Flavisolibacter tropicus: one gene and its partner. The protein of the gene in region 2 interacts with the protein of the main gene of each other region in a pairwise test. Links are inferred from orthologs where the notes say so. Each region holds a gene or a part of one and is shown on either strand. Other genes may lie near its edges.

Region 1 (3,863 bases), 2.6 Mb from region 2 along the record:
TATACACATTTTGGTTCTATTGATGTATTAGTTAATAATGCCGGCTATGGTACTGTTGGTGCCATTGAAGAGTTTAGTTTGGAAGAAATACGCCAGCAAATGGAAACCAACTTCTTTGGCACTGTAGCCGTAACCAAAGAAGTGCTACCGATAATGCGGGAGAAAAGAAGTGGCCATATTGTGCAACTCTCTTCCGTGTCTGGCATCCGGGCACTGGGAGGTTTTGGTATTTATAACGCCAGCAAGTTTGCACTGGAAGGTTTTAGTGAAGCCCTGGCGCAGGAAGTAGCTCCTTTCAATATCCGTGTCACCATAGTAGAGCCAGGCCCCTTCCGCACCCAATTTGCCGGCACCTCTATTAAAATGCCGCAAAAAAGACTGGAAGACTACCAGCATACTCCAGTAGGAACTATGTACAAGTATATACAGGAGGCCAATGGCAAACAAGAAGGCGATCCGGTTAAAGGCGCTCGAGCCATTGTAGACTTTGTTTATAGCGATAATGAGTCCTTACGTTTGCCGCTGGGCCAATTAGCATTGGCTGGAATTAAGGCCAAACTTCAGTCCGTACAAAAGGATCTGGAAGCGAATGAAGCGGTGGCGGCATCGGTCATTTTTTCTGAAACAGGGGCTCATAAGAGTTGAAAAGTTAACTAGTTGAAAAGTTGACAAGGATAATCCCTCCGTACTTTCTCTTACATACATAGAAAATGCTTGGCAGTTGATACCAGCTTTTACTTTTTTATGTATCAGATTACAAAACATATATCCGTACTATGGATTTAAATGAAATTCTTCCTAAAAGCGAAAACATACAGCATTTCATTGATGAGCAAATGTTGCCTTGTTCTTATGATCGTATTGAGTTAGTGAAAAGTAGTCACTCGTTGTCTATTGAAAACTTCAACCGTAAGCTTAAAGAAATACGCCCCTATACTTTAGGAGAATTTCTTATCAATGACATTTACGCTTATAGACCTTCTACTACGTCCTATTGTTTGTATTTGCTATTGGATTTGTCCTCAAGATTTATAGACAGCTTAATTCTCCTGTTTGGCTCTCCCTTTAATGTAACTATGGAAGATGTAGAAAAAAGGGACTTTGACTTTTTACACTGGGAGATCAATGATATTGATATTACGCTACGTAGAGACCATGGTGGTAATTATACAAGCCGGACAAAGAAGAAAGTTATTCTCTCTTTTACTAACATGCACTTAGATGATTTGCTCAATAAGGAAAAGATCTTCGGCCTTTAGATTTCACTTTATGCTAGGTTGGTAAATTATTAAAAGAAAAGGCAGGCTATTAATAGCCTGCCTTTTCTTTATTTCCGTTAACAGGTAAAGCCCTTTCTTGTCAACCTGTTAACTTATCAACTTGTCAACTCCTTAACCCAATAAAGCTTTACCCATCAAATACTCTGCAATCTGCACGGCATTGGTAGCAGCGCCTTTACGTAAGTTGTCACTTACAATCCACATATTCAATGTGCGAGGCTGTGTTTCATCGCGACGTAGACGACCTACAAACACCTCATCTTTTTCATGCGCCCACAGCGGCATTGGGTATACTTGCTGATCAACATCATCTTGTACAACAACACCTGGTGCTTCGCTTAGTACCTTTTTTAGATCGGCCAGATCATATTCGTTTTCAAACTCTACATTCACGCTTTCACTGTGTCCACCCATCACTGGAATACGCACGGTAGTAGCGGTTACTTTAATGCTGTCATCCATCATGATCTTCTTGGTCTCGTTCACCATTTTCATTTCTTCTTTGGTGTAGCCATTATCCATAAACACATCGATCTGTGGAATAGCATTCAGGTCGATCTGGTATTTATAGGCCATTTCCCCTTCTTTTCCTGCACGCTCATTATTCAGCTGATCAACCGCTTTTTTACCAGTACCGGTTACGCTCTGGTACGTACTTACTATCACACGCTTGATCTTATATTTTTCGTGCAAGGGTTTTAAGGCTACTACCATTTGAATGGTAGAACAATTAGGATTAGCAATGATCTTATCAGTTGCTGTTAATACACTGGCATTTACTTCGGGTACTACCAATGGCTTGTCGGGATGCATGCGCCAGGCAGAGGAATTATCAATAACAGTAATGCCGGCTTCTGCAAACTTAGGCGCCCACTCAAGAGAGGTGCTGCCACCTGCGGAAAACAATGCCACTGCTGGTTTCGCCGCAATACCTTCTTGCATACCTACAACCTTATAAGTCTTACCCTTAAAGGTTACTTCTTTGCCTACTGAACGCTCTGAGGCTACAGGTATTAACTCGGTTACAGGGAAGTTGCGCTCGGCCAACACCTGTAACATTTTTGTGCCCACTAAACCAGTGGCACCTACTACGGCTACTTTCATGGTGGTAAAATTAGAGCCGCAAATGTCTTGAATTTCTAAAAATTATCATATAAAATCTGTAGTAGCAGGGCTTTGTATATTTAAGGTACCAAAACTTACTTATGAGAACGATACTCGTTTGCCTGCTGGCGCTCCTGCCCGTATCACGCCTCTTTGCCCAGGTAAAAGATGACTTTTCCGATGGAGATCTTAGTATCAACCCTACCTGGCTGGGTACGCTGACCAACTGGAAAATAAATACTACGGGTCAATTGCAAAGCAATAACACCACCGCTAACAGCAGCTATTTCTTGAGCACAATCAATGAACTGGCCACCGACGCGCAGTGGGAATTTACCCTACGACTGCAATTCAATACCTCCTCTGCTAATTATATAGATGTTTTTCTTATTGCTTCTGCCGAAGATCTTAGTGCTAACACCACTACCGGTTATTTTGTGCGCATTGGTAATACGCAGGATGAAGTAGCTCTATACAGGAAAGATGGCAGCAGTAGTACCAAGATCATTGATGGTGTGGATGGTATTACCAATACCAGCGATAATACACTGCGCATAAAAGTGTTGCGCACAGCTGGCGTTTTTGTTTTATACCGCGATGCATCGGGCACAGGTAGTACGTTTACGGAAGAAGGAGTTGCGGCAGACAATACCTATACCACCTCTACTCACTTTGGCATTTCGGTAAAGCAAAGCACATCTTCCTTCTTTCAAAAACATTACTTTGACGATATTTCAATTGTTCCTTACACACCCGATGTAACACCGCCAGCCATTGCATCGCTTATCGCCCTTTCACCAACTAATATTGATGTATTATTCTCAGAACCGGTAGAGCGTTCCAGCAGTGAGACACTCACCAATTACAATGTCAATAGTTTGGGAATACCAACCACTTCAAAGCTGGACTTTGACAACCTGGCTTTGGTGCATTTAGCTTTTGCTACACCGCTTACTAACGGCACTACCTATACGCTAACAATTAACGGCATTAAAGACATAGCTGGTAATACACTTAACAGAGGCACCGGTACATTTAGTCACTATACTCCCCAACGTTTTGATGTGATCATAGACGAGATCATGGCCGATCCCACACCACCTATCGACTTGCCCAATGTGGAGTACATAGAACTGAAAAATATTAGTGGAAGAAGTCTTAACCTTGAGGGCTGGCGATTATATACCCTTACTTCAACGAGTGGATCATTTCCCTCATATACGCTGCCGGCAGATAGTTTTTTAGTTGTTACAACCACATCTGGCGCTGCCCTATTTCCCAAATATTTGCGCGTATTGGGCGTAAGCAGTTTCCCTAGTTTGGCGAATGATGGTACTACCCTATCACTGCGTTCTAAAAACCAAACGCTGATCCATGCAGTAGCATATGAGAAGGCGTGGTATGGCGAAGAAAAAGAAGAAGGCGGCTGGAGCCTGGAAATGATTGACCCTCAAAATCCCTGTACCAGTGCTGCTAATT
Region 2 (4,034 bases):
TTAGGGAGAAATAGAGTTATGTTTATGTCAATTCCATTTCTTCAGAAAATGGAATTTTTCAAACAAAGAATATAAAGAGTCTTTTATGGCTAATAGCACAAGTTTAGGGGTTGGAGGAACGGTGAAGAATTATTTATCGCTGATCAAGTTTTCGCATACCATTTTTGCGATGCCATTTGCAATGATAGGGTTCTCTTTGGGATATAAATTCCTAAACTCATTATCTCGTGAATATGGTTCATGGCATGAGTTTGAAGATGCACTGGGATATGATATTCATGAGTGGAGTTTTTTTGTATGGAAACTAGGACTGGTTCTGTTGTGTATGGTATTTGCCCGCAGCGCAGCAATGGCGTTTAACCGTTATTTAGATCGTAAGTGGGATGCATTGAATCCAAGAACAGCAATCAGGGAAATTCCTAAAGGTATTATTACGGCTAAGAATGCTTTGGCATTCACTATTGTTTGCTGTGTATTGTTCATCGCAACCACTTATTTTATCAATACGATCTGCTTAGCTTTATCACCTGTAGCCCTGGCGGTCGTTTTAGGATATAGTTATACTAAACGTTTTACGCCTCTTTGCCATTTAATTTTGGGACTGGGTTTATCGCTGGCGCCTATAGGAGCCTACCTTGCTGTTACCGGTTATTTTCACTGGTTGCCTATTCTGTTCTCTTTTACCGTATTGTTTTGGGTAAGTGGCTTTGATATTATTTATGCTTTACAAGACGAGGAGTTTGATAAGTCCAATAAGCTTTATTCCATTCCAGTGGCAGTAGGAAAAGCAAATGCACTGCGTATTTCAGAAATATTACACTTGCTAAGCGCAGCCTGTGTGGTAGCAGCAGGCAAGTTTGGTGGCTTTGGCTGGTTATATTGGATTGGTGTTTTAGTATTTGGTGGTATGCTCATTTACCAACATTCCATTGTAAAGCCTAATGACCTGCGTCGCGTAAATATTGCCTTCATGACCGCCAATGGCATTGCTTCTGTAGTATTTGCGGTGTTTGTAATCGCGGATTTATTTGTCTGAACCACGATTTGGGGAGATTAAGGGATAAGGAAGAAATAGAACTAGGATTTTAAAGAATTAAGGGATTGGGAGGAAAAGGAATATTTATTGGAGTCCATACTCACCATTCACAACTCACCACTCACGAAACTCATTACTCATCACTCATTACTCATCAAAAATGGCTCGAATTCTCTCAATAGACTACGGTGGTAAAAGAACAGGATTAGCGGTGACAGATCCTTTGCAGATTATTGCAACAGGCCTCTGCACTGTGGAAACCCCCAAGCTAATGAGCTTTCTAAAGGATTATTTTGCTAAAGAGCCGGTAGAGCTGATACTAATTGGAATGCCTACCAATTGGGATGATTCAGATACACATGCCACGCCCTTAGTAAAAAAGTTCATCGAACAGTTTAAAAAGAACTTCCCAGCTATGCCTGTTAAAGAAGTTGACGAGCGTTATACTTCCAAAATGGCCTCCCAAGCCATTGCTCAAATGGGTTTAAAGAAAAAGCAGCGGCAAAATAAAGCCTTAGTGGACGAAGTAGCCGCTACCATCATGCTACAAGAGTACCTAAGGCAATTTTAGATTTTTGATTGGCGATTGCAGAGAGTGTTCTTCTTACCTTTGCGCTCAATCACAAATCGTAAATCTCAAATCAGCAATCGAATGATTTTACCAATTGTAGCCTATGGTCACCCTATCCTGCGTAAAGTAGCAACGGATATTAATAAGGATTATCCTCAGCTGGATAAACTAATTGAGGATATGTGGGAAACCATGTATGGTTCTAATGGTGTGGGATTGGCTGCCCCCCAGATCAATCGTGATATCCGCCTGTTTGTGATTGACAGTGCTCAAATCTTTGAGAACATGGATGATCAGGATCGTGCTGAAGAAACCTATCCTGATGATCCGGGCACCAAACAAGTCTTTATCAATGCGCAGATCATTGAAGAGCAAGGCGATGATTGGGCCTACAATGAAGGCTGTTTAAGTATTCCTAAGATCCGGGAAGATATCTACCGTGCTGAAGAGGTAACTATTGAGTTCCTGGATGAGCATTTTGTAAAACATACCAAAACCTATAATGGTATAACTGCTCGTATCATCCTGCACGAATACGATCATATTGAAGGAAAACTCTTCATTGATCATATTTCTCCTTTAAAACGCAAATTGATCAAGCGTAAGCTGGACGATATCGCAAAAGGAAATATCCGCGTAGATTACAAAATGATGTTCCCTAAATAAAGAGAATATCATGAGGGTACTGCTCTGCTTTTGCCTTCTTCTATTTACTGCAAATGTTTTTAGTCAGGATACTGCTGACATAGAAGCGGTACGGCGCACTGTAAACCTAAGCGAGGTAGTGGTGCGTAGTGACCTCAATGTACCGCGCTTTCTGCAACGTGTTAAGAACGATAGTTCCTATTATAAAGCGTTTAAAAACCTGCGTGTACTTGGATTTACCTCTTTGAACTCCATCCAAATGAGGGATAAAAAGGGAAGTGTAGTGGCGTCCTTAAATAGCCGCACCCGCCAGAAACGGGTTAATGGCTGTCGCAGTATGGATGTATTGGAAGAAAAAGTAAGCGGCGACTTTTATGACGACGGGGCCTATAATTATTATACAGCCGAACTCTATGCGTCTCTCTTTTTTACCAAGGGCACTGTCTGCGGAGAATCCAATATTGTCAGTGGAGTAGAGCGCAATGTAAAAGACAAAAAGGGTGTAGAAAAGCACAAAGAGCAGCTAAAAATGTTGTTCTTTAATCCCGGCAAAAAGATCCCGGGTATTCCCTTCATTGGCGACAAGCTAGATGTGTTTGATGAAGATGTAGCGCAGTATTACGACTTTTCTATTGACACTGCCGACCTCAATGGCCAACCTGCCTATGTCTTTGCCATCAAGCGCAAAGCAGATTTGAGTTCTTCAGAAAGAAACAAGATTGTTTACGATAACATTACCACTTGGTTTAATCAAAGGACCATGGAGATCATTGCCCGCTCTTACGATCTAAGCTATGATGCCGGCGTGTATGACTTTGATGTTCACATGGATGTAGAAATGCAGCAAGTGGGCAACTATATTGTACCTCGTCTTATGCGGTATACCGGCAATTGGTATGTGTTTGGAAAGGGTAGAGAGCGAGGCGTGTTTACAGCGACAATATTTGATGTAAAATAGCGGCCCCCTCCAGCTCCCCCGAAGGGGGAGGGACCCAAGGCACAGAAGCCAGCTTAACAGCGCACATTTCTTTTACATTTAAGTCAACAAACAAAATAGCACTCCGCTTGTAGGAGTGCTATTCTTATATAGTGCTGTTTGTACTTGTGGTTCTGTATGGTGGCGAAGTCCTCCCTTAAGGAGGATTTAGGAGGGCCTCCGTTAGCTCTCATAGTTTTTAGGTGCCGTATAGTTTCTCCACTTCTCTATTACCGCTTTAATATCCTCAGCCACTTCTGTATCAAAGAACATTTCCTTGCCGGTAGTAGGGTGTACAAAACCTAACGTTTTGGCATGTAAAGCCTGACGGGTGCAAATAGCAAAACAATTTTCTACAAACTGTTTGTACTTGGTATAAACAGTTCCTTTTACAATGCGGTCACCGCCGTAGAAGTCGTCGTTGAAAAGCGGGTGGCCCAGGTGTTTCATATGCACACGGATCTGGTGTGTACGCCCGGTTTCCAATACGCATTGAATAACGCTTACATAGTTCAAACGCTCTATAACTTTATAGTGTGTAATAGCTTCTTTACCATGTTCACCATCCGGGTAGGCCGCAAATAGCTTGCGGAAGCGTTGGTGTCGACCCACATGGGCAATCACAGTGCCGCTATCTTGTTCTACTTCACCCCATACTAAGGCTACATATTGACGCTTAACGGTGTGGTCAAAGAACTGCTTGGCCAGGTGGCGCATAGCTTTGTCGGTTTTGGCCAGCACTAGCAGTCCGCTGGTGTTTTTATCTATACGGTGTACCAATCCAAACCGTGGAAGGGTTTCTTCGC

What was found. The genes of interacting proteins can lie anywhere in the genome.
Region 1: the proteins of def (region 2) and SY85_RS17825 interact in binary tests that used the Escherichia coli proteins (3 or more experiments, as listed by UniProt). The link is inferred for Flavisolibacter tropicus from one-to-one orthologs.

The regions. Positions count from the first base shown.
Region 1 is NZ_CP011390.1:4,178,354-4,182,216, reverse strand. Bases 389-3,216 are described here. They hold SY85_RS17825 (aspartate-semialdehyde dehydrogenase), read right to left. Parts: upstream 2,385-3,216; coding sequence 1,392-2,384; downstream 389-1,391. Other genes in these bases: SY85_RS17820 (lamin tail domain-containing protein), read left to right, coding at 2,486-3,216; SY85_RS17830 (hypothetical protein), read left to right, coding at 777-1,259; SY85_RS17835 (oxidoreductase), read left to right, coding at 389-645. Outside these bases: more of SY85_RS17835, read left to right, coding at 1-388; more of SY85_RS17820, read left to right, coding at 3,217-3,863.
Region 2 is NZ_CP011390.1:1,565,966-1,569,999, reverse strand. What follows is about bases 482-3,480. They hold def (peptide deformylase), read left to right. Parts: upstream 482-1,688; coding sequence 1,689-2,273; downstream 2,274-3,480. Other genes in these bases: SY85_RS06555 (RluA family pseudouridine synthase), read right to left, coding at 3,412-3,480; SY85_RS06560 (hypothetical protein), read left to right, coding at 2,284-3,210; ruvX (Holliday junction resolvase RuvX), read left to right, coding at 1,197-1,607; SY85_RS06575 (UbiA-like polyprenyltransferase), read left to right, coding at 482-1,036. Also shown: more of SY85_RS06575, read left to right, coding at 86-481; more of SY85_RS06555, read right to left, coding at 3,481-4,034. UniProt on the Escherichia coli protein: Removes the formyl group from the N-terminal Met of newly synthesized proteins. Requires at least a dipeptide for an efficient rate of reaction. N-terminal L-methionine is a prerequisite for activity but the enzyme has broad specificity at other positions.